Regions from separate parts of the Vibrio campbellii CAIM 519 genome, predicted to be linked through region 3. Evidence: predicted binding sites of a transcription regulator. Region 3 holds the regulator's gene; each other region holds the start of a gene.
The links. The regulator CRP, encoded in region 3, controls carbon source genes, mostly activating them, when cyclic AMP is high. The targets are predictions, from matches to a motif close to TGTGANNNNNNTCACA.
Positions count from the first base shown of each region.

Region 1: cdd (cytidine deaminase) is a predicted target of CRP. The motif match lies at 5,802-5,817, and genes of this name have one in related genera.
Region 2: deoD (purine-nucleoside phosphorylase) is a predicted target of CRP. The motif match lies at 4,009-4,024, and genes of this name have one in related genera.
Region 4: gltB (glutamate synthase large subunit) is a predicted target of CRP. The motif match lies at 967-982, and genes of this name have one in related genera.

Region 1 is NZ_CP015863.1:1,538,432-1,546,339, reverse strand. It holds gene A8140_RS07285 (NAD(P)H-binding protein) at 1-487, shown strand, start outside; gene A8140_RS07280 (L-cystine transporter) at 681-2,054, shown strand; gene A8140_RS07275 (DUF1826 domain-containing protein) at 2,282-2,962, shown strand; gene sbcB (exodeoxyribonuclease I) at 3,124-4,545, shown strand; gene A8140_RS07265 (CidA/LrgA family protein) at 4,604-4,978, shown strand; gene A8140_RS07260 (LrgB family protein) at 4,980-5,657, shown strand; gene cdd (cytidine deaminase) at 5,922-6,809, shown strand; gene A8140_RS07250 (putative periplasmic lipoprotein) at 6,873-7,571, opposite strand; gene purT (formate-dependent phosphoribosylglycinamide formyltransferase) at 7,780-7,908, shown strand, end outside.
Region 2 is NZ_CP015864.1:1,132,555-1,140,462, reverse strand. It holds gene A8140_RS21160 (hypothetical protein) at 1-1,473, opposite strand, end outside; gene A8140_RS21165 (GGDEF domain-containing protein) at 1-5, opposite strand, end outside; gene A8140_RS21155 (hypothetical protein) at 1,643-3,112, opposite strand; gene deoD (purine-nucleoside phosphorylase) at 3,181-3,891, opposite strand; gene A8140_RS21145 (YbgA family protein) at 4,288-5,238, shown strand; gene A8140_RS21140 (MerR family transcriptional regulator) at 5,228-6,031, shown strand; gene phrB (deoxyribodipyrimidine photo-lyase) at 6,056-7,471, shown strand; gene A8140_RS21130 (L,D-transpeptidase family protein) at 7,478-7,908, shown strand, end outside.
Region 3 is NZ_CP015863.1:3,032,989-3,040,896, reverse strand. It holds gene A8140_RS14600 (aspartate aminotransferase family protein) at 1-557, shown strand, start outside; gene astA (arginine N-succinyltransferase) at 666-1,685, shown strand; gene astD (succinylglutamate-semialdehyde dehydrogenase) at 1,714-3,171, shown strand; gene A8140_RS14585 (DUF1338 domain-containing protein) at 3,436-4,227, shown strand; gene crp (cAMP-activated global transcriptional regulator CRP) at 4,432-5,064, opposite strand; gene A8140_RS14575 (phosphoribulokinase) at 5,304-6,173, opposite strand; gene A8140_RS14570 (YheU family protein) at 6,298-6,510, opposite strand; gene A8140_RS14565 (hydrolase) at 6,581-7,588, opposite strand; gene A8140_RS14560 (TIGR02444 family protein) at 7,689-7,908, opposite strand, start outside.
Region 4 is NZ_CP015863.1:560,235-568,142, reverse strand. It holds gene mnmL (tRNA modification radical SAM protein MnmL/YtqA) at 1-688, opposite strand, end outside; gene gltB (glutamate synthase large subunit) at 1,243-5,793, shown strand; gene A8140_RS02745 (glutamate synthase subunit beta) at 5,793-7,262, shown strand; gene gltB (glutamate synthase large subunit) at 7,715-7,908, shown strand, end outside.

The DNA.
Region 1 (7,908 bases), 1.5 Mb from region 3:
GCCTACCCCTCGCGTGGGTTTTATTTGTCTCGGTACTACGTTAAAGCAAGCAGGAAGCAAAGACGGTTTAAGGAAGATAGATGTCGAGTTGGTATGTAAAGTTGCCCAACAAATGAAGCTGATTGGCGTGAAGCGCCTTGCTGTCGTATCGAGTTTAGGTGCGAAAGTGTCTTCATCGTCCCATTACCTTGCCTGCAAAGGCCATATGGAAAAAAACATTGAAAAGATGGGCTTTGAAGAAGTGGTATTCGCAAGGCCGGGGCCTTTGGTCGGGCAACGAGAAAATCCTCGTACGGATGAGAAAATTGTTCAAACTCTTTCTAAAGTTATTCGTCCGCTTATGCTGGGAAAACTGGCTAATTTTGTACCCTTTCAGGCTCAAGATGTCGCCAAAGCGATGATTTATCAAGTTTTCAGCTACCAAGAAGACCCAGTCATCTATTTGCATAGAAGGGAAATGCTCGACCTCATTAAGCACTACGACTGAGCAAAATCGCATAAATCTCGTGCTAGCCTGCTATTTCACGAGATATGAGTCTCATTTTTATATTCATTTTCGATCTATCTAATGCCTGTTTTTCATTTTTAAAGTTATATCCTGAGCGTTATCTTACGCCCACAGTTTATAGCCAAATGTATAAAAACAGTCAGTATTTTGGGCTAATTGATAAGGTCAAATTATGAATTTCGCAGTGGTTGCCTCTCTGGCGGTGTTTATCGCCATATTATTCTTTCTTTTTAATCAGCAACAAAAACAGAACACCTTGTCTCGTCTTGTGTTGATTGGTTTAGTGACTGGTTCACTTTTCGGTCTTGCTCTACAACTGATTCATGGTGAAGGCAGTGATGTGATTGCTCAAACGCTTGAGTGGGTTGGCATCGTCGGCAGTGGTTACGTTGGCCTGTTGAAGATGGTCATCATGCCATTGGTACTGGTCTCCATGATTTCTGCTGTAGTAAAACTTGAGAAAGGCGGGTCACTAGGCAAAATTTCTGGCATCACAATTTCAGTTTTATTGGTCACGACAGCCATTGCTGCCATCATTGGTATCCTCGTAACAACGACATTTGGCCTTTCTGCTGAAGGTCTTACTGAAGGTGCGCGTGAAACGGCTCGTATTGCTGTATTAGAGAGTCGTGCAGGCTCAGTGAGTGATCTAACGATTCCTCAAATGTTGGTCAGCTTTATCCCAACCAATCCGTTTGCTGATTTAACTGGAGCTCGTTCGACCTCAATTATTGCTGTGGTTATTTTTGGTGTTTTGGTTGGTATCGCTGCACGTAAAGTGATGGCGGAAAAAGAAGAGCTAGAATCACCAATCCGCACTTTTGTCGAAGCGGCTCAATCTATCGTTATGCGTCTGGTTAAGATGATCATGGCATTGACGCCTTACGGCATTGCAGCCCTAATGGCGAAAGTTGTGGCGACCTCAAGCGCTGGCGACATTCTTAACCTGCTGGGTTTCATTGTTGCCTCCTACGTAGCGATTGCCCTGATGTTCCTTGTGCACGGTCTACTTGTGTCTTTCGTTGGTGTTAGCCCTGCTGAGTACTTTAAGAAGATTTGGCCAGTACTGACGTTTGCCTTCACATCACGCAGCTCAGCGGCAACCATCCCGCTTAATGTAGAAGCACAAATCACAAAGTTAAACGTACCACCAGCGATTGCGAACTTGTCAGCGTCTTTCGGTGCCACTATAGGCCAGAACGGCTGTGCAGGTATCTACCCAGCAATGCTTGCGGTAATGGTAGCGCCAACAATGGGTATCGATCCTCTAGACATCAACTTTATTCTGTCACTAATTGCTATCATCACGATTAGCTCATTTGGTATTGCCGGTGTGGGCGGCGGCGCAACCTTTGCAGCCCTGATTGTACTACCTGCGATGGGCTTGCCTGTGACAATTGCAGCACTGCTTATCTCTATCGAACCATTGATCGATATGGCGCGTACCGCATTGAATGTCTCTGGCGCTATGACAGCCGGCACCATTACCAGCCGCGTGTTAAAGTCGACCAATAGCGAAACTACGTTGGAAGAACAGAAAGCGTAATTACTTCCCAATAGTCAACTGCCTTACAAAGCCGATGTTTTACCATCGGCTTTTTTGTTTTTTTGAGCTCAGTTAAATGGGCCATCATTCAATTCGCACTCTTAACTTTCAAACACTTAGCAATCTTGTCGTGACTTGCACGACGAATCAGTGTGTTCAAATCAATTGTTATGATATAACATTCCAACAATTACAAATTGTATTCGAATAACACTGGAGGTTATGACATGACTTCAACTTTAACCGAACCCAACTTAATTGAAATCTTAGCCAATGGACAACAAATGCCGTGTTTCAGCTCAAGAAGAGAACCTACGGTATTAGCGGACATTTATCAGGAAGATATCAACATCGCTATCTGGCAACGACAATTCGATCAACCGCTTGTCGATGCCACGAATCAGTTCATCACCTCACACCCTAACTTCAATAAATCGCTGAATGTTTCTCCTGAAAGTGCTTATGAAACGTTGCAATACGCAACTGACGGAAATGCCCCAGAGTTACTACTTAGAAATATCGCGGAGTTGGTCGACATGTTTTGCTATTTATTCGAGTTAGAAGACGCAGGACTGCGCCTAGCGACACTCAATAGCGCGATGTGTCCTCGCTTTCACGTTGACCAAGTGCCTTGCCGATTGGTAACGACGTACCATGGAACCGCCACACAATGGTTAGCCAACAATGCTATAGACCGCTCAAAGCTTGGACGTGGTAGCAATGGGCTACCGGATGCGGAATCGGGGCTTTACAACGCAGAGAATGACATCCAACACCTTTCTGTCGGTGACGTCGCCCTACTAAAAGGTGAACGTTGGATTGGCAATGAAAATAAAGGCTTGGTACATCGCTCGCCTAACATCCAATCGAGTGAAACTCGTTTACTACTTACTCTCGATTTTGGCTAATAAAAATCAGCAATTGCCCAAACATTAATCAAACACAAAACATCAAGCCGAAGATTACCGTTCGGCTTTTTCATTTTCACAACGTCACCTTGCATCTTTCGTTGCGAGTCAAAGCGTTGAATGGTCTAATACCTCTATAGGTTCCGTAGACGGTAAGCAGAATGCACCAAGATAATCAGCCCACTTTTTTCTTTTTTGATTACGAGACTTGGGGAACAAGTCCAGCCAAAGATCGTCCAAGCCAATTCGCTGGCGTTCGTACTGATGAAAACTTCAATATCATTGGTGAACCTTTGGTCATGTACTGTCGTCCGCCCGCTGATTACCTTCCTTCACCAGACGCCGCTTTAATCACTGGTATTACGCCACAAAAAGCGATGCAAGAAGGCCTACCTGAACCTGAATTTATCGCTAAGATCCACGCAGAGCTTTCTAAGCCAAATACCACTAGTCTTGGCTACAACAGTATTCGCTTCGATGACGAAGTCACACGTTACACCTGTTACCGCAACTTTATCGATCCTTATGCGTGGAGCTGGCAAAACGGTAACTCACGCTGGGATTTACTCGATGTAATGCGTGCGTGTCATGCTCTTCGCCCAGAGGGCGTAGAATGGCCAGAAAATGATGAAGGCTTTACAAGTTTCAAACTTGAGCATTTATCCGTAGCAAATGGTATTGAACACAGCAATGCCCACGATGCGATGGCAGACGTGGTTGCAACGATTGAGATGGCGAAGAAAGTGAAGGCCGCTCAACCAAAACTGTTTGATTACTTTTTCTCGATGCGTAACAAACGCAAACTGAACGAGTTAGTCGATATTGTTAACATGACGCCGTTGATGCACGTGTCGGGCATGTTGGGACGCGAATGCCAATACACCAGTTGGATTGTGCCTGTGGCTTGGCACCCAACCAACAATAACGCTGTCATTACGATTGACTTGGCGAAGGATCCTCAGCCGATCTTAGAACTTTCAGCAGAAGAGTTGAAAGAACGTTTGTACACCAAGCGTGACGAATTGGGTGACCTGCTGCCTGTACCCGTTAAGCTCGTGCACCTGAACAAGTGCCCTATCCTCGCGCCTGCTAAGACCCTGACTGCGGAAAATGCGGAAGTTATTGGTATCGATCGTCAGAAATGTTTAAGCAATTTAGCTTTGTTACGCCAACACCCAGAAATCCGCGAAAAACTAATTAGTCTATTCTCTATTGAGCGTGAATTCGAAAAGAGCGACGACGTGGATACACAGCTTTATGACGGCTTCTTCTCACCAGCTGACCGCGCGGCGATGGACATCATTCGTGAAACGGATCCGAATAATCTGGCTGCGCTGGATATTGAGTTTGATGACAAACGTATCAAGCCGTTGTTATTCCGTTACCGTGCTCGTCACTATGCTGGCACCTTGGATGAACAAGAACAAAGACGCTGGGCACAACATTGTCGCGAAGTGTTCGAAAGCCAGATTGAAGAGTACATGCTGAACTTAGAAAACTTAGTTCACGAACATGAAAGTGACGAAAAGAAGATAGCAATACTAAAATCTGTCTATCGTTATGTAGAGAGCTTAGCCTCCTAATTTCTTACCTTGTTCAAGCGCACCTCCGGGTGTGCTTGTTGTTTTATATACTGTCAAAATGATAAAAGATCGATTACTACAGCTGGTCCATTTGCTCATTTCCCTCGCACTCATAATGGGAGCACTTGGCATCGGCAACACTATTCAAAACCTCACTGGCGTTTCTGTTCCTGGAAGTGTCATCGGTATGCTTGTGCTGTTTTTCTCAATGACTCTTGGCTTGGTAAAAGTCGAATGGGTTAAGCCTGGCGCAACACTTTTCATTCGCTACATGATCCTACTGTTCGTCCCAATCAGCGTTGGTTTGATGCAGCACTTTGATATGTTGTTGGCGAACGCGCTGCCTATTATTGCAAGTGCAGTCGGAGGGTCGCTGATTGTATTGATCAGCTTGGCTTGGTTCTTGGATTACTTACTCAAGGAGAAACATTGATATGTGGTTACTTGTCACTATTGTGGTTTTCCTTGCCGCGCGTCAAATCGCAATTAAGGTTAACAACCCAATCGCGAACCCGCTTTTAATCAGCATTGCTGTATTGATCCCTCTACTCACCTTTTTGAAAGTGCCGTTTGAAACCTACTACGCCGACAACGAGTACATTAGCTTCTTGCTTCAACCCGCAGTTGTTGCGCTAGCGTATCCGCTCTATGAGCAATTGCCACAAATAAAAGCCAATTGGCGCATTATCGCACTGGCTTGCTCTTTGGGCAGCGTGATGTCGATGCTAACGGCAACACTTATTGCTGTTGCGTTCAAAGCCGACATCAGCCTCGTTGCGAGCTTAGTGGGCAAATCAGTGACAACGCCTATTGCGATGGAAATCTCTAGCCACTTAGGTGGTGAAGCCGCAGTTGCCGCCATTCTAGTGCTTATTGTTGGTTTATTCGGGGCGATTTTGGCTTACCCAATCTTTAACCTTATCGGCATTAAACACCCTATCGCTCGTGGCCTGACAATGGGCACGGTTTCGCATGCACTCGGCACAGCAACCTGTGCTGAGAAACAACCGGGCGACGCCGCTTTCTCATCTCTTGCTTTGGTGCTTTGTGGCATCATCACTTCTATTCTTGCGCCAAGCTTCTTTGCTCTAGCCGTTTGGTTATACCAATAAAAAGTGACTGGCTTGCCCCCCTTAGTCTTAATCTAAAGTGAGCAAGCCAAAACCTCTTCCAGAAAATTCGCAATATGAATATCCATTGATATAGTTATTAGTGGGACAGAGATAACGTTAAATCGTCGTGAAATCGAATACATGTGTGAGCTCACTCTAATTATGTAACGTAAATCATCATTACACACATTAACGTGATCAAAAGCACAGAATATTTCCATCTTTCACATAGAATAACTGTCCATGCAATAACAAGGATTCAACATGAAAAGTCGCATTGAACAGGCGCTAGCAAGCGCTCCTGAAGCACTTTCAACACATCTTGCTCCTATCGTTTTAGCTGACGATTTTGATGCCACTATTTCTGAACAACAGTTTGGTGAACTGCTGAACGCGACCAACCTTTCAGACAAAGAGCTTCGTGTTGCTCTACTTCCTTTTGCCGCAGCGTTTTCTTACGCTCCAATCTCTGAATTCTATGTCGGTGCGATTGTTCGTGGCCTTTCCGGTCGTCTTTACTTTGGCGCGAATATGGAGTTTTTCGGTGTTCAGCTAGGTCAAACCGTTCATGCTGAGCAGTGCGCCATCAGCCATGCTTGGATGAAAGGCGAGCATGGTGTGAAAGACATCACTATCAACTACAGCCCTTGCGGCCACTGCCGTCAGTTCATGAACGAGCTAAGCACAGCAAAAGAATTAAAGATCCAGTTACCAGAACGTGAAGAAAAGTCACTTCATCACTACCTTCCGGAAGCGTTTGGTCCGGCGGATCTAGGTATTGAGTCTGGTCTTATGGCTGAGGTGAAGCACGAGTTTGTTTGTGATGAAGACGATGCTTTAATTCAAAAAGCCGTCAATGCGATGAACATTAGCCACGCGCCATACACAAACAACTTGAGTGGTATTGCGCTTGAGATGAACAGTGGCCTTGTATTCCAAGGCGCGTACGCAGAAAACGCCGCATTCAACCCTAGCCTTCCACCACTGCAGGTTGCATTAATTCAAATCCTGATGGCTGGTGAGAAGTTTGAAGACATCAAAGCTGCTGCGTTAGTTGAAAACTCACAAGGTAAGATCAGCCACCTAGCTGATACTCAATCGACGCTAGAAGCACTAAATCCTGATATTCCAGTGAGCTTTGTTAACGTTTAATTTATAAGCTTTGCTTAACAAAAAAGAGCCCAATGGGCTCTTTTTTGTTCCAACAACGTTTTATTACAATAGTTCCGTTAGTCGATTTGCCGCTCTTTCCAACGCCAAATTTACAACCTTCGTAATTTCCGGGTATTGGTTCTCTGGATCATCCCAATCAACGTCTTCTGGCAACAAAACTTCTTCTAGGATTTGATGCTCCATTACGATCTTATTGTTACTCAGATCAACAAGCGTAACTTCTGCATTCACATAGCCACGAGGCGACGAAAGAGGGATAAATCCGTAGTAGTCACGCAGTGTGCCCGCCGCCATGGTTTGGATAACAAGTAGGTGTGTAGCTTGATACTGCTCCTTGACGACAGAAACATCGTAATCGAAGTAACCTTTTTTGCGTTTATCTTTCGGCAGTTTATGTTCGTCGGTCGCTTCATAATACTCTGGGAGAATCACACTGTGGCTTCCGCGGCTCTCAATCAACTGCGCAACCTTGGACTTACCTACTTCAAACTTATCATGCGTTAGTGATTGAATATGAGATTCAACGCTATCAGTCACCATTTCGTTGATAGCCATGTCCAATAGGCCTTCACCGCCTGCACGATGCGCATACATTTCTGGTGGCTGAACAAACGCAACAGCGATATTTTTGTCTCCCCCGGTTTGCCAAAAGTCTGACGGAATGTCCATCGCTTTTCGAGAGACACACCCAGACAAAAGCATTACTGCAATAGCACAACCGATAATTCTTATATATTTCATTATTTTACTGCTCCTTTTTATAGAAGCGATGAAATCTATCAATATGAAATATATTCTCAACACAAAGAATCACTAATTTTGATTCATTACATAGTAATTATTACAACCTAAGATGCTCAGCGATGACGCAAACGTTTGCATCATTTTTAAAATTCAGTATGATCCCCTGCAAATTCGGTTTCATCACTTTATTTTGTAAGGGAACACTATGTTCGGTACTGCTACAAGCACTCATGCTACCCGTGTATTACTTTTAGGCTCTGGTGAGCTTGGTAAAGAAGTGGCAATTGAATGCCAACGTCTTGGTTTAGAAGTGATCGCGTGCGACCGTTATGCC
Region 2 (7,908 bases), on a different replicon from region 3:
TCCATTCTTCATTACCTCAATGTGGCTCTCTTCCAATTGCTCTAAGGTGAACGGGAAGGTTAGGATGTCCTGTAGATAAAGTGTTGGCTTAGGGCCCGTTAAACCACGACGTTTCCATGGATAGATGTCTAACATAGCGCAAACGGTGCGGTAGAGTTCTTCGGCTGCTTGGTCCTTTTCTGCAATCAACATCGCTAAGCGGTCACTGCTTAAGCGAGAGATAAGATCGCTAGATGTAGTGAGCGAATGGACCAACTCAGTACAGATGTCTAGGAAGGCCGGATCTGAGTGACGGATCATGATCACAGCATGGTTGGAGTGTTTTAGCTCGGTCTTGAATAGAACCAGTTGCTCCCACCAGTAAGTCTCTGACACCACGTTTGAGAATTGTTTCTCTGGATCGTATTCATGTTGGGCACGAATACGGTTAATGAGTTTTCGCGCGCGTTGTTCGAGTTGGCGTTTAGAGCCTCGCGCTTTGTCCATACTGACACGATGAGTTTGCTCTTTGAGCATCTTAAGTGCGTGTCGACGGTATTTTTGGAACGCTTGGAAAGCAAGCTCGTAATCGCCTTGCTCTTCGGCTACACGTGATTGTTGGAAACAAATTTGGCTGAGCAGTTCGCCGTTATCGAACGCGAGTGCTGATTGCTCGGCTAATTGCAGCAACCTTGCTGCACTCTCTGTGTTTTTACGCAGCAATTCCAGTCTTGCACGGCTGATAAAGGAATGCGCTTTCATCCACGTCAGGTCTTGCTCTATCGCAAGCTGGTGAGCTTTTTGTGTGGCTTCTTCTGCCGCATCAAGTCGCTCTAATCCTAGCAAAGCAAGGCCTTTGAAATCCCAGATCTCTGCTTGCCAAGTGCTGTCGTCGTGATCTCTGAGTACTTCTGTTGCACCATCAAGCACACTCAACATCTCAACGAAATTGTTCAGCAAGTAGTAATTCCATGCGAGCAGGATTCGGGCTTTGCCTTCTAGCCAAGCAATACGGACATTGTTTGCCACTTTCACTGCGAGTTCATGCGTAGAGGCGGCAAGCTTGTGTTCGTTGGTGATTCGCCAAACATTGCCTAAGCCAATTAATGCTTCGATTTGGATCTCGATATCGTCGACCAAAGCCGATTGCTCTAGGGCATTAATCCAGTATTGTTGTGCAGAGTAATATTTGGCTTGTCCCCAATACTGCAGGGCAAATAAATGAAGGATCTTTGGAAGGTGATCGTCAGTATCAAGTTGAATTTGGAGGTTGTAAGCATCTTTGATCAGCTTTAAGCCATGTCGATAATCCATGCTACACCAGCAAGCATTAGACATCGCGATAAGCGCTCGAATCTCACCATCTACAAATAGAATTTGCTCTGAACGAATACGGCATTGCTCCGCGATTCGAAATGCTCGCTCAGGATCAGATTTTATCTGGCCTTCAAGGGCGTTGAGCTCGGCTTCGAGCTGAATTTGGCTTTTATCCAACGTTCACATCCATGACTATCGAACTGGAATTTACACCTAAAAACAAGTGGTTAGATGCGTATATCATTGCGGTGTAGAAAACAGTTACACCAATAAGGTATCGGATTCCGTAATGTATACCGCGCTCCGCGCTTATTTACCACTTCTAAATGAGTAAACTGTTAAATAATCATGATAACAATTGTTTGATCGTGAGTGGTGCGTCGGTGACTTTGAGCCTTTGAGCAGCAGTAAGTCCTTGCTTATCCTGATAGCACAAATTATGCCAAGCTCTGAATATATCTAAAAGAGGCAATATGCCTGCAGGACGCAATTTGCGACGTGGCTCGTTGATAAAGCTTTCAAACAGCAGTTGAAAACGATTTTGATAGAATTGGATATGGCGAGTTGTGGCCACATTGAACCACGATTCCGGCTCATTTCTGTCGCCAGCTAAATAACAGATACCCTTGTTGCACTCGTATTGGCTGGAGATCGCCCAGCGGTCACGCCACCAACTCATGTAGGCAATATCCACTTTGCCAAATGGCGCGTTCATGTCCCAAATCGCATCTTCTTCGACATACATCAGATCGACGCTTTTCTCTTTAATGCGAGATAAACAAACGCTCAACGCAGCAGAGCGGAGCAGGGGATCTTGAGGCATGTAGATAGAAACACGCTTTTCAGGGCAACACATATCCAACACATGGAGGTAGTGTGCATAAGAGGTGTAAGGCGGACGAATCAATGCGCCTTTTGATGGGTAGTGGAAGACAGAAAGGTTCCCCAATGGGTCTTCTACGTTGCAACGGGCCAAGATAGTTTGGTACTTCTGATCGATGCGTTCACGTAGCTTCTTAGATGGCGTTGGTGGCGGTTCGCTTGCTTCTGCAGTGTATTCTTGCGAAACGAAACGAGACACCTCATCGTATGGGTTGTGATCCATAGCAGCGATTGGCTCATCACCAGAAGAGTAGTTCACATGCTGACACAGAATGTAGCCTGAATGCGCTTCACCCGAAGCAATCCAATACACGCCATTGTTGCTTTTTGGTTGCAGGGCGACGTAGTTTGATGCCAGTTCATAATGCTTTGCATGGTTAACCCAACGAGCATCTATCGTCGCCAATTTACGGCGGCAACGGCTAGCAATATGGTCAACATGGTCGTAAAAGGTTTTTGGGTTGATGCTGAGTTTACGGCAGATTTCTCGAACGGAATAACCAGTAAACAATAAGCCCATCAAATTCTCTTGGAATTGAAGCTTTTTGTTGGCACCAGACCATTTATCGACAAAGGTACTTTGACACACTTTACAGCGGTAACGTTGGCGATCGCCACTGTAACCGAAAGCGTGATAGAGGTGTTTGTGCGTGTGGACAGAAAGTCCGAAGTTGTCGCAATCATCATTACGACAAGCAGGTAACCCGTCACTATGAACGTGACGCAGACGATGAAGTTCGTTCACTACATCGCGGTTATTAAGTAAGGGGGGGAAAGCTCCACATTCACGGCATACCATCGCCGGACGTTTAGGGTTAGCATGCTGCAAAACGTACCGCTTCGCATCACTCAATCCAAAGTTGTCACACGCCAATGTTTTACAAAAGTTGAGTTGTAACCCATCTGCGTCCCTTGGCAGTTCGCCGTTAGACACAATCGCCCCCTCGGGATAATTCGTGCAGCCGGTCAGGCTCCGGCTGCAATTTAATACTTAGGTGTTTCTTAGATGTTGATTGCTGTTTCTAGTGCAACTTTCATCATGTCGTTGAACGACTTTTGACGCTCTTCTGAGCTTAGTTTTTCACCACGGATGATGTGGTCAGAAACCGTTAGGATAGTTAGTGCTTTCGCGCCTAGGTCTGCAGCTACGCCGTAGATACCAGCCGCTTCCATGTCTACACCTAGGATGCCTAGTTTTTCCATCTTCTCGAAGATGTCTGCTTCTGGTGTGTAGAACAGGTCTGCAGAGAATACGTTACCAACTTTTACTGGAACTTCTTGAGCACGCGCTTGGTTTACCGCTTCTTCTAGAAGACCGTAGTCAGCGATTGCTGCGAAGTCGTGGTTGTTGAAACGGATACGGTTAACTTTTGAGTCTGTAGATGCACCCATGCCAATAACAACGTCCATTAGTTTCACGTCGTCACGTACTGCACCACAGCTACCTACACGGATAACGTTTTTCACGCCGTACTCAGCGATTAGCTCGTGTGTGTAGATACAGGCTGATGGGATACCCATACCGTGGCCCATTACAGAAACTTTTTTGCCTTTGTAAGTGCCAGTAAAGCCGAACATGTTGCGAACGTCACAAACTTGTTTCACATCTTCTAGGAACGTTTCTGCGATGTATTTAGCGCGCAACGGGTCGCCTGGCATTAGAACTGTTTCAGCGAAATCACCTGGTTGTGCGTTAATGTGTGGGGTTGCCATAAGTGCTCTCCAAAGTTTTGTTCAGGTAAAACGCGTCAATTATAGATGCTATTACCAATTCTGTTGAACTTGTTCGTTTTCGTTGAGGCCATAATATCGGGACAGGGCAAGGGGACTTGAGAGTTAAGTCACAAAACGGTCGGTTCTAGTGTTTAAATAATCTGTTGATAACCAAATCTGTTGAAAGCAAAAAGGCAATCGATTTGCTTTTGAGCAGTTTGTCTATTGCGTGCACAAAACCCCTATATCGCCCTCAAATTTTTTTCTTCAAATCGTCTGATCTAAATCCTATATGAATGAGTAAAACGATTAAATTGTACAGTTTATTTTCTTGTACAATGTTAATTGACTTGCTATAAGTTATACAGCAAAAAATTTTGTATAGGATGCTTCGTTATGGAATCTTCAATCAAAGTCGGTATCAGCTCTTGTGTACTTGGAGAACGAGTACGTTTCGATTCGGGACATAAAATCAGCAACTTCGTAACGAAGGAATTAGACGGCTACTTCAGCTTTGTGCCAGTTTGCCCTGAAGTTGGTGTAGGCATGTCTGTGCCGCGTCCGACTATCCGCCTAGTCAGCAATGAAGAACGTATTGCATTGGTCGAGACAAAAAATCCTGACAACGACCACACAGACAACATGCTCGCTTATTCCGAAAATAAAGTGAACGAACTACAAGGTGAGCAACTGTGCGGTTACATCGTTTGCGCTAAGTCGCCGACTTGCGGTATGGAACGTGTAAAGGTGTACAGCAAAAACAATGCGGCAAAAGAAGGTGTTGGTTTGTACACCAAAACGTTAATGGAAAAAATGCCGTGGTTACCAGTAGAAGAAGACGGTCGCCTGAACGATCCGGTATTAAAAGAGAACTTCATTACGCGTATTTATTGTTTGAATGACTTTTATGAGTCAATGGGTGGAGAGCCAACCCGCGGTAAGATTGTCGAGTTTCACTCGCGCTACAAGCTGACGCTGATGGCGCACCACCCAGAGTCGTACCGTTCTCTTGGTCGATTGGTGGCTGATGTAGCGAACTATGAAATCGATGAGTTTTACAGCCAATACCGCTTGGGTTTGATGCAAGCACTACAAAACCGTGCTAGCCGTAAAAATAACACCAATGTGTTGATGCACTTACAAGGCTACTTCAAACGCTCATTAACTTCTGACGAGAAAGCAGAACTTGCAACCGTGATCAGTGACTACCGCACAGGGTTATTACCACTGCTTGCGCCGCTAACGTTAATTAAGCACTATCTCAACGCGTACCCAGATGCGTACTTACAAAAACAGAAATATCTAGAACCATACCCACAGGAGATGAGACTTCGTTATGGATTGTAGCCAAGAAGAAAAACTATACGCAATTAGAGATATATCAGAGTTGACGGGCGTAAAACCCGTCACCCTGAGGGCTTGGCAAAGACGCTATAACTTGATTCAACCCCAAAGAACAGAAAAAGGGCATCGCCTATATCGTCAGCAAGATTTGGACACAATACGAGAGATTCAAGGTTGGTTGGCTAAGGGCGTTGCTATCGGCAAAGTGAAGGGACTGCTAGGACAAGACTCAGACGTTGATGTGTCAACAGACAACCAGCGTTTGGAAGAAGTTGAAGTGATGTTGAAAGCGTTGTCGGAGCTTAATCGTGGCAAAACGGAAACGCTCCTGTCTAACGTATTAAAAGAATACCCACTTAATATTGTGATTGAACAGCTGATCAATCCGGTGTTCGAAGCATTAGATCTAGTGAAAGTCTCGCTGCGTTCATTGCAACTTGGTTTGTTCCAAACGTGTCTAATCACTCGCCTCGCCCTAGTGGTGGACTCAGAGAATAAAGCCGCGTCTAAAGGGAAATGTCTGCTGGTGAGCTTCGAGCAAGCCCGTGACTCAGAGAGCTGGATTCAAGCTGCAAAACTGTGTGAACAAGGCTACCACATCACCTTAATCGACAAGGTCGAAGATGTGTCTGGTTTGATTGGGCATGATGTACTTGCTCGTTATCAGCAAGTGCATTTCTTCTCGAACAAAGCTCTGCCGATCAAACAGGTGGAAGCTTTGACCGCATTGCAAACTCGAGCACCTGAGCAAGTTCAATTTTCTGAAGTCATCGAGAAACTTCATTTCGCTAACTAGCCCAATAATAGATAAGGAGAGGACATGATTCTGGTTTGGTTTCGACGTGATCTGAGAACGTTAGACCACACAGCGTTAAAGGCTGCCTTGGATACGGGGCAACCTGTTGTGGCTGCTTTTGTTTCGACACCGGAACAATGGCAAGAGCATAATATGGCGCCAATGCAGGCAGACCTGATCGCGCGACGCTTGGTGCATCTCGATAAAGAACTCGCAGACCTCAACATACCGCTTCTATATAAAGAAGTGCCCAAATTTTCTGACGTGACAGGGGTCATCAAAGATTGGGCATTATCGTTAAACGCGAAAAGCGTGATGGCAAACATCCATTATGAGGTCAACGAACAAGCGTTAGACAGGGAAGTAGCGGATGTTTTAGCTAAAAGCCAAGTCACGTTTGAAGCTTTCCACGATAAATGTGTTCATGCGCCTACCACGGTGTTAAACAAGCAAGGTGAATATTTCAAGGTATTCACTCCATTCAAACGCGCTTGGTTGTTGAAATTCCAAATGCCAATGGTGTCGAAACCACAACCACAAGCTGAGATTCCTCAAGAAGTGATCCAGCCGCTTGAAGCCGATCGCTACCATGCAGACGTACCTTTCACTTACCCGCGTGAATCCAGTGACCAATGGTACGACTCAACTATTGATATTGTGCATCACTTGCGAGAATTCGCGCGAGAGCGCAGCGATGCTTATCAAGAGAAAAGAGATCTTCCTTCTGTTGATGGTACGAGTCAATTGTCTCCATATCTCGCCATTGGTGCCCTGTCGCCAAGACAGTGTATTGCTCGTCTTTATGCAGAGAACCCACATACTGACCTTACGGACGGGAAAGCGACGTGGCTAAGTGAAATCATCTGGCGCGAATTTTACCAACACTTATTAGTGTTTGAACCAAAACTGGTGAAAGGTAAAGGCTTCATTCCTTGGGAAGATAAGATTGAATGGTCTTATGATGAGGCGGCGTTCGAGCGTTGGAAAACTGGAACAACAGGGTACCCAATTGTTGATGCTGCGATGCGCCAACTAAACACGACGGGTTGGATGCACAACCGCCTACGCATGATAGTGGCAAGCTTCTTAACCAAAGACCTACACATCGACTGGCGTTGGGGTGAGGCGTACTTTATGAGCAAGTTGGTGGATGGAGACTTCGCTGCGAACAACGGTGGTTGGCAATGGTCGGCGTCTACTGGATGTGATGGGCAGCCTTACTTCCGCATTTTTAATCCAATCAGTCAGGGTGAGAAATTTGACTCTGATGGCGCATTTGTTCGCTATTGGGTGCCGGAAATCAAACAGGTACCAAACAAATTTATTCACAACCCATGGCTATGGAGCGGCTTTAATTTACTGGATTATCACAAGCCGATGGTTGATCACAAGGTAGAAAGAGAGATAACCTTACGGCTCTTCAAAAACGCCAAGGAATAGAGAGAGATGCCTAGCAAGAAGCGTCCAATGAGTATCGCTAAACGAACCCTGTTGTCTGTATCGTTGTCTTTAGTGAGTGGTTTGTCATTCGCAAAGATGTATGAATTACCGGAGGATGGGGCTCGTGTCATAGGCCGCATGGAAAATCATGTGGTTGAACAGGGCGAAACCATGGCAAACATTGCTAAGCAGTACGATGTTGGCATGCTGGCGTTAATGGCGGCCAACAAAGGCGTAGACCCTTTTCTACCAAAAGAAGGGCACGTACTAACGATTCCTACTCAGCTTATCCTTCCTGATGTCCCTCACAAAGGCATTGTCATCAACTTGGCTGAATTGCGTCTGTACTACTTCCCAGCAAAAGAAAACGTAGTACACATCTTTCCAGTAGGGATTGGTCGTATTGGCCGCGACACGCCAGAAATGACCACGAGCAT
Region 3 (7,908 bases):
ACGCACTACTGATCTTTGATGAAGTGCAAACTGGTAACGGCCGTACAGGTCACTTCTACGCATACCAAGGTGTAGGCATCACGCCAGACATTCTAAGCACAGCGAAATCACTGGGCGGCGGTTTCCCTATCGGTGCCATGCTAACGACGGCAAAACTGGCTGAGCACATGAAAGTGGGCACGCACGGTTCAACTTACGGCGGTAACCCACTAGCGTGTGCGGTTGCAGAAGCGGTTGTTGATGAAGTAACAAAACCAGAAGTACTGGCTGGCGTGCTAGAGCGTGAAGTGATGTTCCGTGAGGGTCTGGAGAAGATTAACGCGAAATACAACATCTTCTCTGAAGTGCGTGGTAAAGGTCTACTGCTTGGTGCAGCACTGAATGAAGAGTGGCAAGGTCGTGCGCGTGACGTACTGGTTGCTGCAGGTAAACAAGGTCTCATGGTATTGGTTGCGGGTGCCAATGTCGTACGTTTCACACCATCACTCGTCATCACACAACAAGAAATTGAAGAAGGTTTGGCTAAGCTGGATAAAGCGATCGCTACGCTGGTTTAAGCGCGATCTCCGCTTATCGTCAACCTAGAAACCCCCATCAAGGATCTCTGATGGGGGTATTGTTCCTAAAATATAGTTAGGATCTTCTTGCATCTGGAGGGAGTATTGATGCTAGTAGTTCGCCCTATCGCAATGTCGGATTATGACGCGCTGCACACCTGTGCGGTTGAGTCAGGTCATGGATTTACATCTCTACCGGTTAACGAAGAACTGTTAACCAATCGAATCAAGCACTCAGAATACAGTTTTGGCAAACCTGAAGTGAATGAAGCTGGTGATGAAGGCTACCTAATGGTGGGCTTTGAATCTGAAACTGGTGAAGTCGCAGGTACCACAGGTATTGAAGCTTCGATCGGCTGGGATGTGCCTTTTTATTCTTACCACATCAGCAAAGTGGTGCACTCGTCACCAAAGCTTGGTGTAAACAACGTGGTGAAACTGCTGACGTTTGGTAATAACTACACGGGTAACAGTGAAATCTGTACCTTGTTCCTACGTGAGAAATTTCGTGGTGGCTTGAACGGGCGTCTGATGTCCAAGTGCCGTTTCTTAATGATGGCAGAGCACCCAGAACGTTTCTCGGAAACCATCTTTGCTGAAATGCGTGGTGTTTCAGACGAGGAAGGTAATTCACCATTCTGGCAGTGGCTTCAAGAGCATTTCTTCTCTATCGATTTTACGCTTGCGGATTACCTTACTGGTATCGGCAAGAAAGGCTTTATCGCCGACTTGATGCCGAAGTTGCCAATCTACATCAACCTACTGAGCCCAGAGGCACAAGCCGTGATTGGCAAAGTGCACGATAACACGCGTCCAGCATTGAAGCTGCTTGAGCGTGAAGGCTTTACCAACCGTGGCTACGTTGACATTTTTGATGGTGGTCCAACGGTGGAGTGTGACCTACGCAATATCGAATCGGTACGCCACTCATTCCGCGCGCAAGTCAAAATCTCGGAGCACACCAGCACAAAAGACTTCTTGATGTGTAACTCGTCATTCGAGAACTTCCGTGCCGCAGCAGCAAAAGCGGCGTATGACGCGGAAACGCAAAGCGTAGTGCTCGCACCTGAATTGGCGGATGCACTCTTGGTTGAGGAAGGGGATTTTGTTCGCCTTCTTCCGCAGTAACTGACGACAGAATTTAAGGATAGAAACAATGACACATTGGATTGCAGGTGAATGGGTACAAGGTCAGGGTGAAGCATTTACGTCTCTGTCGCCTTACAACCAAGAAGTTATCTGGCAAGGCAACGGCGCAACAGCAGAGCAGGTTAACCAAGCGGTATCTGCGGCGCGTGAAGCGTTTGTTGATTGGAAGAAGCGCCCATTTGCAGAGCGTGAGGCGATCGTATTGGCTTTTGCTGAGAAAGTAAAAGAGAACAGCGAAAAAATCGCTGAAGTGATTGCCAAAGAAACCGGCAAGCCAATCTGGGAAACACGTACCGAAGCGGCAGCGATGGCAGGTAAAATTGCGATTTCTATTCGTGCTTACCACGACCGTACTGGTGAAGCGACACGTGAAGCCGCGGGCAACCAAATTGTATTGCGTCATCGCCCATTAGGCGTGATGGCGGTGTTTGGTCCTTATAACTTCCCTGGTCACTTACCAAATGGCCACATTGTGCCAGCGCTGCTAGCAGGTAATACCGTAGTCTTCAAACCGTCTGAGCAAACGCCATGGACGGGTGAACTTGCTATGAAGTTGTGGGAAGAGGTTGGTCTACCAAAAGGTGTGATTAACTTAGTCCAAGGTGCGAAAGAGACAGGCATTGCGCTGGCTGATGCGAAAGGCATTGATGGCGTGCTGTTCACCGGTAGTGCGAACACAGGTCATGTTCTGCATCGTCAATTTGCTGGTCAGCCGGGTAAGATGCTGGCGCTTGAAATGGGTGGCAACAACCCGATGGTTATCTCGGATAACTACGGCGAACTAGACGCAACGGTTTACACCATCATCCAATCTGCCTTCATCAGCGCAGGGCAACGCTGTACTTGTGCTCGTCGTCTTTACATTCCATTTGGCGACAAGGGTGATGCAGTCATTACTAAGTTGGTGGAAGCGACACGCAATATTCGTGTAGACCAACCATTTGCAGAGCCTGCGCCATTCATGGGACCGCAAATTTCGCTTGCGGCAGCCAAGTTCATTCTCGATGCACAAGCGAACTTGCAATCACTGGGTGGCGAAAGCTTGATTGAAGCGAAAGCGGGCGAGGCGGCGTTTGTTTCTCCAGGCATCATCGATGTGACGAACATTGCCGAATTGCCAGATGAAGAGTACTTCGGTCCACTTCTACAAGTAGTACGCTACGAGGGGCTAGAGAAAGCGGTAGAACTGGCGAACGATACGCGCTTTGGTTTATCTGCGGGTCTGGTTTCGACCGACGACCAAGAGTGGGAATACTTCGTGGACCACATTCGTGCCGGCATCGTGAACCGCAACCGTCAGTTAACGGGTGCAAGTGGTGATGCGCCATTTGGTGGTCCGGGTGCCTCAGGTAACCTACGTCCAAGTGCTTACTACGCAGCAGACTACTGTGCGTACCCAATGGCATCAATGGAGGGACAAGAGACGGTCTTGCCTGCCACATTGAGCCCAGGTTTAAGCCTGTAATAGAGAAATACGAAGCGGTGACAAAGTATCGCCGTTTCTCTCTGCCGGAGCTATTTACCAAGTTAGGATTCTGGTAAGCGCGCTGGCAAACGCCAAAGGCGAGCTTAAGACTCTCCAGCGTGTGTTGACTGACTGGCACTTATGCTGCACATACCGTCACAGGTTGATGACCGCTCGTTCGTGATTCTGGACAGCCCACGGGCTGTGAACGAGCGGTCAACTTCTTCTTACCCCTAACTCTACATTTCATAACAAGGAGTCGTTATGACGCCCGATGTGTTATTTGAATCGCTATGGCAAGACTACATTCAACGTCTGTGCCCTTCCGCTGCTAAAGTCCATCAACTTCTTCAAGAAGATGAACCTCTGATTAATGACCATATTGCGCTACGTACGTTTAATGTCGCTCCCCTAGGCATTGAAACGTTAGCGAAGCCATTCTTGGCGGTGGGTTACAAAGCCTGTGGTGACTACGTATTTGAAAGCAAAAAGCTGGTGGCAAAACATTTTGAGCACCCAGATCCGAAGCAGCCAAAGGTCTTCATCAGTGAATTGAAAGTGGATGAGTGCTCACCAGAGCTACAAGCCATCGTTCATAAACTGGCAGAGCAGGTTGATGCTTCTAAACTGACAGGCAGTGACTTCTTGTACGGCGGACGTTTGTGGGACCTAAGCTATGCTGACTTCCAAACTTTGGCGAAAGAGAGTGAATACGCTTCTTGGCTTGCAGCGCATGGTTACGGAGCGAACCACTTCACAGTGAGTGTGAATCAACTCAATCAGCATGAAGAAGTGAAGCAAGTGAACGACCACCTACGCACAGTAGGCTTTACCATCAACGAGAATGGCGGTGAAGTAAAAGGCACGCCAGAGGTACTACTAGAGCAATCGTCGACCATGGCAGACAAAGTGCCAGTGACCTTTACTGAAGGCGTTGAGGTGATTCCTGGAGGCTTCTACGAGTTTGCTAAGCGCTACCCAATGGATAACGGTGAGTTGTACCCAGGATTTGTGGCTGCATCGGCAGATAAGATCTTCGAGAGTACTAACGGGTAGAAAGAATCGAGAACGTGCTACGCACTGGAGATGCGGGAACGCTTTGCTTCGGGAGGTTTTTACTCTCAGAACCTTAGAGGGCTTAATCCCGAAGGACGAAGTCCGATTTCGGAACGCAGTGTTCCCGATTCTCGTCTCTTAAAAACAAAAAAGCCACCAAACTTACATTTGGTGGCTTTTAAATTTTTTAAACGTTAATCGAGATTAACGAGTCCCGTAAACAACGATAGTTTTACCGTGCGCAGAAATTAGGTTCTGCTCTTCTAGCATCTTCAAGATACGGCCTACTGTCTCACGAGAACAGCCAACAATTTGACCGATCTCTTGACGAGTGATCTTGATTTGCATGCCGTCTGGGTGCGTCATCGCATCTGGCTGTTTAGCAAGGTTCAGAAGAGTCTGAGCGATACGACCAGTTACGTCTAGGAACGCTAGGTCACCCACTTTTTGGCTAGTAACTTGTAGACGACGAGCCATTTGCGCAGAAAGGCGCATTAGGATGTCTGGGTTAACTTGGATAAGTTGACGGAATTTCTTGAAAGAAATCTCTGCCACTTCACAAGGAGATTTAGCGCGAACCCAAGCTGTACGCTCTTGGTCTTCTTCGAATAGACCAAGCTCACCAATGAAGTCGCCTTGGTTTAGGTAAGAAAGGATCATTTCCTTACCTTCTTCGTCTTTGATAAGAACCGCAACAGAACCTTTAACGATGTAGTACAAAGTCTCTGCTTTTTCGCCCGCGTGAATTAGCGTGCTCTTTGATGGGTACTTATGAATATGACAGTGTGAAAGAAACCACTCTAATGTTGGGTCGGTTTGAGGTTTACCTAGAACCATAATATCTCACTTCCTCTGCAGGGTACGCTTGCGCTATCCATATTTTAGCTAAGCCTGAATGGGCTTACTAGGATAAGAGCACTTTTTATATGCTGCAAGCTCTCTTGTGTTTCGGTTAGAAATAGTATCCTTTTTCGGAAACGATTTCTTGATTTTAATCGTGCCATGATTGAGATTTTGTAAGCAAAACTGTGCACATGATCACGGTATGAAAAGTAAACACTCAATTAACGAGGTTTTTAGCCAATTTTCCCAGTTTCGATGAGTTGCTGCAGGATCGGCCTCACTATGAGCTCCATTGCAAAGCTCATCTTACCGCCTGGAACCACAATGGTGTTATGGCGAGACATGAATGAGCCATCAATCATCGCCAGCAAATACGGGAAGTCGACATTCTTGATACCGCGTAGGCGGATCACCACGAAGCTTTCATCCAAACTAGGGATGCCTTTGGCGTTAAGTGGGTTGGAAGTATCAACGGTCGGTACACGCTGGAAGTTGATATGTGTGCGGGAAAATTGCGGGGTAATGTAGTTCAGATAATCGTCCATCGAGCGCACGATCGAATCCATTACCGCTTCTCTTGAGTGGCCACGATCGCGCGTGTCACGAACGAACTTTTGAATCCATTCCAAGTTCACGATTGGCACCATGCCAATCAGAAAGTCAACGTGACGCGCCACATTAACATCGCCATCCACCACGCCACCGTGTAAACCTTCGTAGAACAGTACATCGCTGTTTTCAGGCAGATCTTGCCAAGGTGTAAAGGTGCCCGGCATTTGGTTGTATGGAACGGCTTCATCAAAAGTGTGCAGATAGCGGCGCACGCTGCCGGTGCCATCTTCACCAAACTGACGAAAGAACTCTTCTAGGCCCGGAAAGTCATTGGCTTGTGGCCCAAAGTAGCTAATGTGTTTGCCTTGCTCACGCGCTTTACGGATTTCGACATCCATCTCTGGACGTGTAAAACGGTGGAAGCTGTCACCTTCAACCCACGCTGGTTTGACGTTCATCATATTGAACATCTTGCGGAAGGCTTCAGAAGTGGTGGTAGTACCGGCACCGGACGAACCAGTAACCGCAATGATTGGGTGTTTCGCTGACATGACAAACCTTGTCGAAAATTACTTACCTGTAAAGTGCAGCACGCGTATGCTGCACGGTCGATAACCCACTATAGCACGTAACAAGCCCTTGTCATCGAGTGGGATACGGTAAAATGTGAAGGGTCTAAAACTTTGCTTTTAGTTGGATATCAACCGTTTCATGAAGCTCAGAAAATACGATGACCGCTTCGCCTTTCTCTAATTGGGATTTGACCTGATCGATTTTACTCTGCAGTGAAACTTCAACTGAGCCGTAGTCGGTGCCTTCACGAAGAACGAATTCGCGGATCAGGTTTTCTAGTGTCTCTGGCGCAATGTCTTGCCATGGAATGATCATAAATACCTCAAACTTTTATGATGTTTAAGCGCGCCTCTTAGGTTGTTGATGTCTGGTGCGCCTAAGTAGTTTACTGTGTTCGCGGCACGGATACAGCAGAAAGGTACTCCGCAGCGATACTTTCATAGTAAGCCGGCAGGGCTTCTTCTAACCAGAACTTCGGCTTTAATGCGCTACCTGTTAGGAAGCCTACGTGACCACCATGTTCGTAAAGTCGGTAATCGATGTTGTCTGGCAATACGAATTTCGGGATCACTTCTTCGGTCATAAAGGGATCGTCTTTGGCGTGGATGATCAAGGTTGGCAAGGTGATCTGCTGCAGCTTGCTTAAGCCTGAACATTGATCGTAATAATCTTGCGCGTCCTTAAAGCCATGCAGAGGCGCGGTGATCAAGTCATCAAACTCATACAAGCGAGTGACGCGTTTGATCGAGTTGTACGACAGGGCTAACTCTCCGTGGATCAAATCGTGCTTCTGTAACGCATTGCGTTTGAGTGAGGAGAGCAAATAGCGTCGGTAAACTTTCGAGAAGCCTTGCTCAATACGATTTGCGCATGCTGCCAAGTTCAGTGGTGCAGAGACAATGGTCGCGGCACTTAAGATGGGATCGTTTTTGTACTCAGCCAAGTAGTTCGCCAACATGTTACCGCCAAGGGAAATACCGACCGCAACTTTAGGGTTGTTAGGGAATTGCTGATTGAGCTGCTCAAGAAAGAAGCGAGCATCCGTTACTTCGCCGGAGTGATAAGCGCGGGCTTTTTTGTTTGGCTTACCGCTGCACCCACGAAAGTGCATCATCACTGACAGCCAACCCGATTTAGAGAAGGCATTCATCAAACCATTCGCATACGGGCTATAGAAGCAGCCTTCCAAGCCATGAAAGAGGACGAAGATTGGTTTGATGTGAGCGGCTTCAGAACCTGGCTGCTGTGACCAGGCCAAATCAAGGAAGTCACCATCCGGTGTATCGAGTGTTTGCCAAACAGGCGTAAATAACGCTTTTTTGCGGATAAAGCGCGGCAATAGCGTCTGGAGATGCGGGTTCTTAATCCCGGCGGCTGCGAAAAATTGTGTCATACCTAACTGCTCTTGTATGGTCCTTCAATGTTCGCCGAAGAACTTATTAATATAATCCTTTATAGCTTTAGTATAGATATTTTACTGGTTTATGACTGATTTATGGATATTGAATGTTTGGAACTGGCATGGAGAATGCCTGTTGTAAATGTTCACCACCCAACTGGCGACAGTATCTCAGCGTCAGTGGTTCGCCGTCATTCTTGACTAATTTGAGTGAGTTGACGCAGTCGACTAGGTCGGACTGTTGCTGTTTTTCGAGCTGCAATTCGAACTGTAATGCTTCGCGATAAAGCGCGTCATTAACTTGTGATTTGAGG
Region 4 (7,908 bases), 780 kb from region 3:
CACGCCACGCTTTTGCCATAGTACTGCCTTCGACAATATGTAGACCGTGAAGCTTAATGCCGTCAGTACCGACTTCGAGCACTTTACACAGTGTCTCAACATTGTCGTCGCGTGTCTCTTTCGGCAAACCAACGATCAGGTGAGTACACACTTTGATACCAAGTGCACGAGCACGCTTGGTGATTTCTGCGTAGCACTCAAAATCATGACCACGGTTGATACGCTTGAGGGTGTCATTGTTGGCCGTTTGAAGACCTAGCTCTAGCCAAATCTCATAGCCTTGATTCACGTAATCCGAAAGCAGATCTAATACCGCATCAGGAACGCAATCAGGACGAGTACCCACACAAAGGCCGACGATATCAGCCGCTTTGAGAGCTTCTTCGTACATGTTTTTAAGAACTTGTACTTCTGCATAGGTACTTGTGTATGCCTGAAAATAAGCCAGATACTTCTTCGCTCGATGGATCTCTCCAGCGCGATCTTTCAATTGAGCGTGAATGCTTTTGATCTGCACTTCTTCGTCAGCAAACGAAGCCACATTACAAAATGTACAACCACCTCGGCCAATCGTGCCGTCGCGGTTCGGGCAGCTAAAGCCACCATGTAAAGTCAGCTTATGGACTTTTTCGCCGTAACGACGCTGAAGATCTTGGCCTAGTGTATTGACCAACTCATGTAACTGCATAGATTCTCACCAATAGTAAACCGTAATAAATCTCACTACGATTCATGTAAATAAATTACATCCCTGCAAGAAAAAACAAATAATTCTAGTCAATTCAAACAAACAGGTAGCGGTGTGAAATCAATAAAACTGCATAAAACCAACTCAAAACCCGCAATGTTGCGCAAATGTTAAACAAAAAGTGAATATTTAAACGAAAAAATTGGGTCACAAAAGCGACTTTTCGTTGCATTCTCAAGTAACAAAATTGTAGGATACTTACACAACCCCGTTTTTTTTGTGACTTTTATTACAACAATAACTGCGGGAATTGTCGGCGATATCCCGCTCCCACCTATATAAGTCACTTAATTGTGGCAATAAATAAAGGGATATCACCAAGGATTGTTTTTCTCGCAAAATTTTTCCTGCGAGATACGGAAAGGAATCAAGACTGGCCAACCTCGGCCAGTGGCGAATCATAAATATAAAGGACAAGACGCAAAGAGCGCACCTAAGGCAGTCGAGATCTGTCCGGGATTCTTGCGTCGACATTGAACTGGAAGGATGTATCTATGGTAGATAGAGAGCAAAATTCACAGGGCCTGTACACTCCGGAGCTGGAGCATGACGCTTGTGGTATCGGTTTTGTTGCTCACCTTAAAAACCGTAAATCTCATGAAGTAGTGACTCAAGCATTGGATATGCTGGCTCGCATGGAACACCGTGGTGGTCAAGGTTGTGACCCGTGCAGCGGTGACGGTGCGGGTATCTTGCTACAAAAACCTCATGAATTCCTATTAGAAGAAGCCGTTAAGTTAGGCGTTAAACTGCCTTCGTTTGAAAAGTATGGTGTTGGTGTCGTTCTTTTCCCGAAAGACGAATACAAACGCGAACAATGCCGTGACATTCTAGAACGTAACGCACAGCGTCTAGATCTTGAAGTTATCGGCTACCGTGTATTGCCAACCGACAACTCCATGATCGGTGCAGACCCACTAAGCACAGAGCCTCAGTTTGAGCATGTGTTTATCTCTGGTGGCCCTGGCATCACACCTGAAGAACTAGAGCGCAAACTGTACGTACTTCGTAACTACACTGTACGTGTTTGCCTAGAAAGCGTTTCGAACATTGGTGACGACTTCTACATTAACTCCATGTCTTACAAGACATTGGTGTACAAAGGTCAGTTAACGACCGAGCAAGTACCTCAGTACTTCCTTGATCTGCAAAACCCAACCATGGTGACTGCACTGGCACTGGTACACTCTCGTTTCTCTACCAATACCTTCCCAAAATGGCGTCTTGCACAGCCTTTCCGTTACATTGCCCACAACGGTGAAATCAATACAGTTCGCGGTAACTTGAACTGGATGAAAGCCCGTGAAGCAATTCTAGAATCAGACCTGTTTACTCAGGCTGAAATCGACATGCTTCTTCCAATCTGTCAGGAAGGCAGCTCGGATTCATCTAACTTTGACATGGCACTTGAGCTCCTAGTTCTTTCTGGTCGCAGCCTGCCACATGCATTGATGATGATGATCCCGGAAGCATGGCAAGAAAACAAAAACATGGATCCTAAGCGTCGTGCGTTCTATCAGTACCACGCGAACATCATGGAACCATGGGATGGTCCTGCTTCAGTATGTTTTACTGATGGTGTTCAAGTTGGCGCGACACTAGACCGTAACGGTCTGCGCCCTTCTCGCTACACAGTGACCAAAGATAACTTCCTAGTGATGGCATCTGAATCTGGTGTCGTGGATATTGAGCCAGAGAACGTAGAGTTCCGCGGTCGTCTACAGCCAGGTCGTATCTTCGTTGCAGACTTAGAACAAGGTCGCATCATCTCTGATGAAGAAGTGAAAGACACCATCGCAACAGCGCAGCCTTACGAGAAGTGGGTAGAAGAAAACCTACTGAGCTTGAAGAAGCTACCAGATGCGAGCAACCAGTTCAGCCAACCTTCTCCAGAGCGTTTGCTACACCGTCAACAAGCTTTCGGTGTGAGCACTGAAGAAGTGAACGAAATCATCGTTCCAATGGCGAATGACGCAAAAGAGCCATTATCAGCAATGGGTGCCGACTGGCCGCTTGCGGTTCTCTCTCATCAATCTCAGCATCTTTCAAACTACTTCAAGCAGCTGTTTGCACAGGTAACTAACCCACCGATCGACCCGATCCGTGAGCGTATGGTTATGTCGCTGAACACTTACTTGGGTAAAGACCAAAACCTTCTGACTGAAACACCACTTCACTGTCAGAAAGTCGAATTGGAATCGCCTGTTCTGGCGAACTCTGAGCTTGAAAAGCTGCGTGCGATCGACAATGAGCACCTACAAGCGAAGACGCTAGATATCGTGTTCCAAGCCAATGAAGATCAAGGCAAGCTTGAGCGTGCACTAAAGCGTATATGCCAATACGCAGAAGACGCGGTTATCGATGGTTACTCAATCATCCTACTAACTGACCGTGCAGTGAACTCAAACCACGCGGCGATCCCAGCAATGCTGGCAGTTGGCGCAGTGCACCACCACTTGATCCGTAAAGGTCTACGTGCGAAGTGTGACATCGTGGTTGAAACCGGTGACGCGCGTGAAACACACCACTTTGCAACGCTACTTGGTTACGGTGCAAACGCGGTGAACCCATATTTGGTTATCGAAACCATTATCGAACTGCAACGCACTAAGAAGCTAGATCCAGAAGCGAACCCTCGCGATCTGTTCAACAACTACCGTAAAGCGATCAATGGCGGTCTTCTGAAGATCTTCTCGAAGATGGGTATCTCTACGCTACAGTCGTACCACGGTGCGCAAATCTTCGAAGCCTTGGGCATCCACAAATCAGTGGTCGACAAATACTTCACAGGTACAGTTTCTCGTATCCAGGGTCTCACCCTTGATGATATCGCCAAAGAAGTACTGATCCGTCACCGCATCGGTTACCCACAACGCGAAATCCCAATTCAAATGCTGGATGTTGGTGGTGTTTACCAATGGAAACAGCGTGGTGAGAAGCACCTATTCAACCCAGAAACTATTTCTCTACTGCAAGAGTCTACGCGCAACAAGAACTACGATCAGTTCAAGCAATACGCGACTGCTGTAGATAAGCAAGGCGACAACGCGGTAACTCTGCGTAGTCAACTTGAGTTCATTAAGAACCCTGCTGGTTCTATCTCTATCGACGAAGTCGAGCCAATTGAAAGCATCGTGAAACGCTTCGCGACAGGTGCAATGTCATTCGGTTCTATTTCTTACGAAGCACACTCCACACTGGCTGTTGCGATGAACCGTCTTGGCGCAAAATCGAACTCTGGTGAAGGTGGTGAAGACCCAATGCGTTTCGAGCGCAAAGAGAACGGCGATTGGGAACGCTCTGCAATCAAGCAGGTGGCTTCAGGTCGTTTCGGCGTAACCTCTTACTACCTAACTAACGCTGAAGAGCTGCAAATCAAAATGGCTCAAGGTGCGAAGCCAGGTGAAGGTGGTCAGCTACCAGGCGATAAAGTAGATGACTGGATCGGTGCAACACGTCACTCGACTCCGGGCGTTGGCCTTATCTCGCCACCGCCACACCACGATATCTACTCAATCGAAGATTTGGCTCAGCTGATCTACGACTTGAAGAACGCGAACCGCGCGGGTCGTGTAAACGTTAAGCTGGTATCGGAAGCTGGCGTAGGTACGATCGCTTCTGGTGTAGCGAAAGCGAAAGCGGACGTTGTACTTATCGCAGGTTTCGACGGTGGTACAGGTGCATCCCCAATGTCTTCAATCCGTCATACCGGTCTTCCTTGGGAACTTGGCTTGGCAGAAACGCACCAAACGCTACTGAAGAACGGTCTACGTAACCGTATCGTGGTTCAAGCGGATGGTCAGATGAAGACACCTCGCGACCTTGCAGTGGCAACACTACTTGGTGCAGAAGAATGGGGCGTGGCAACCGCAGCATTGGTGGTTGAAGGTTGTATCATGATGCGTAAGTGTCATAAGAACACCTGTCCTGTTGGTATCGCAACTCAAAACAAGACGCTTCGTGAGCGCTTTGATGGTCGCGTAGAAGACGTCGTCACCTTCTTCCAATACATGGCACAAGGTCTGCGTGAAATCATGGCTGAACTTGGCTTCCGCACTATCGATGAGATGGTAGGTCAAGGCCAGAAGCTGAAGATTCGCCAAGACGTTTCTCACTGGAAATACAAGAACCTAGATCTGTCTCCTGTTCTCCACGTTGAGCAACCACGTGAAGCTGATGGTGTATTCAACCAAGCTCATCAAAACCACAACCTAGAAGAAGTACTAGACCGTAAGCTGATTCAAGCAGCGATTCCTGCACTCGAGAAAGGCGAAGCGGTGAACGCCGAGTTCCCTATCGTCAACACAGACCGCTCTGCAGGTACCATGTTGTCGAACGAAATCTCGAAAGTGTACAAAGATGCCGGTCTGCCTCAGCCAATGAACGTGAAGTTCAAAGGCTCTGCGGGTCAGTCATTCGGCGCATTCCTAGCTAAGGGCGTGAAGTTCGAAGTGGAGGGCGACGCGAACGACTACTGGGGTAAAGGCTTATCTGGCGGTACGTTAGTACTTTACCCAGATGCGAAATCAAGCATTGTCGCGGAAGACAATATCGTGGTTGGTAACGTGTGTTTCTACGGTGCAACTTCGGGTGAGTCTTTCATTCGCGGTATGGCTGGTGAACGTTTCTGTGTTCGTAACTCAGGCGCGAAAGTCGTAGTAGAAGGCGTTGGTGACCACGGTTGTGAATACATGACGGGCGGTGCAGCCATCATCCTTGGTTCAACAGGTCGTAACTTTGCCGCAGGTATGAGTGGCGGCGTGGCTTATGTATGGGATAAATCAGGTGACTTTGAGTCAAAACTGAACCCAGAGCTAGTAGACCTAGATCCAATCGAGCAAGAAGACAGAGATCTATTACTCGACATGCTAACTAAACATGTTCAATTCACAGGAAGTGAAGTCGCTCAGTCTTTCCTAGACAACTTTGAAGCAAGCCTAGCCTCTATGGTTAAGGTAATGCCGCGTGACTACAAAGCGGTTCTTCAAAAGCGTAAAGCTGAAGCACAGTCTCAAGGAAACGAAACTCAAGTGGAGGCCGTATAATGGGTAAGCCTACTGGATTTTTAGAGCATGGTCGTGAACTACCACAGAAGATCGACCCAGCTGAACGCATCAAGAACAACAAAGAGTTCGTTCTGAACGAGGAGTTTGGTGACAAGATCAATACTCAGGCTTCTCGTTGTATGGATTGTGGTGTGCCGTTTTGTCATAACGGCTGCCCTATCGGTAACATCATCCCTGAGTTTAACGACGCAGTTTATCGTGATAGCTGGGAAGAAGCATGGAACATTCTAAGCTCGACTAATAACTTCCCAGAGTTTACTGGTCGTGTTTGCCCTGCCCCATGTGAAAGTGCTTGTGTACTTGGTATCAACCAAGATTCAATCACTATCTGTAATATCGAGAAAACCATCGTAGAAACGGCGTATCGTGAAGGGTACGCCAAACCAAAAACACCACGCTCCCGCACAGGCAAAACCGTTGCGATCATCGGTTCGGGCCCTGCTGGTCTTGCGGCTGCTGAGCAGTTAAACAGCGCTGGTCATACTGTGACAGTATTCGAGCGAGACGAGAAAGTAGGCGGTCTGCTACGTTTTGGTATCCCAGATTTCAAACTGGGTATGGACGTGATTGATCGTAAGATCAACCTAATGGCAGAAGCGGGTATTGAATTCAAAGTTAACCAACATGTTGGTGTTAATGTGAATGCCCACCAGTTGCGTCAAGAGTTTGATGTGGTTCTACTGACTGGTGGTTCAACCGTGCCTCGTGATTTGCCAGTTCCGGGTCGTGAACTAAAAGGCGTTCACTTCGCAATGGAATTCCTAGGTCAAAACAACCGCCGAGCCAACGACATGGATCTTAAGGGTGAAGAACTTCACGCCGCGGGTAAGCATGTTGTGGTGATCGGTGGTGGTGATACCGGCTCTGACTGTGTGGGTACATCTAACCGTCATGGCGCAGCAAGCATCACTCAGGTTGAAATCATGCCGATTCCACCAGAGAAACGTCCTGCCAATATGCCATGGCCACAGTACCCGATGATCTTACGTACTTCGACGTCTCATGAAGAAGGCGTTGATCGTCACTGGAATATCCTAACCAAAGAGTTCATCGGCAATGACAAAGGTGAAGTTACAGGCCTTCGTTTAGCTGATATCGTTTGGCAAGATGCGAAACCAGGCGAGCGTCCAAGCTTCAAAGAAGTAGAAGGCAGCGAGCGTGTGATTCCATGTGATATGGCATTTCTAGCGATGGGCTTCCTACACCCTGAACCAACAGGCGTACTTGCTCAACTGGATATCGCGCTAGATGATCGCGGTAACGTAGCAACTCAAGGTTTTGCTACTAACCAAGAAGGTGTATTTGCTGCTGGTGATATGCGAACAGGCCAATCTTTGGTCGTTCGTTGTATCAATGAAGGCCGCGAATGTGCCCGTGCTATCGATGATTACCTAATGGGTGGTACAAACCTAGAAGCAAAAGCAGATTCACTGATGCTTTCAGCTTAAAGGGAGTGCGCTCACTTCCTCTTTTCGGAGCATAAATCCAGCCATCAGTACTATAGATGGCTGGTTGTCAGGAAAGAAAACAGTTCCTTCCAATCTTTTTATTTTGACCAGCATTTTGTGCTGGTCTTTTTTATTCCCTCCAGAATCAAATGTTACTTTTTTGTAACAATCACTTTTCTATCTCACTGTTTTTCTTGAACTATTTTAGCCAATTAAATGGTAAATCGCATATTCACGCGATGATTCACTAATAACTTGACCTTTTTTACAATAAGCTATAGCTTGTGAAGTTGGTGAAAATAAAACACACAATTTTTGTTAAGATATTTGACGAATTTTATTGAATAGATATACATAAAACTTAGAAATTGACGCATAGTTAGTCATCATTATCAACTTGAGCAGTGTTGATATATCTGTCGGGATGACAGATAAGCAAAGGGAGAATTGCAATGGCTCTTTATGATCCAAGTCTTGAGAAAGACAACTGTGGATTTGGCTTGATCGCGCACATGGAAGGCGAGCAAAGTCACAAGCTGGTACGTACAGCAATTTCTGCACTTGACCGCATGACCCACCGTGGTGGTATCGCCGCCGATGGTAAAACCGGTGATGGTTGTGGTCTTCTTCTTCAAAAGCCCGATTC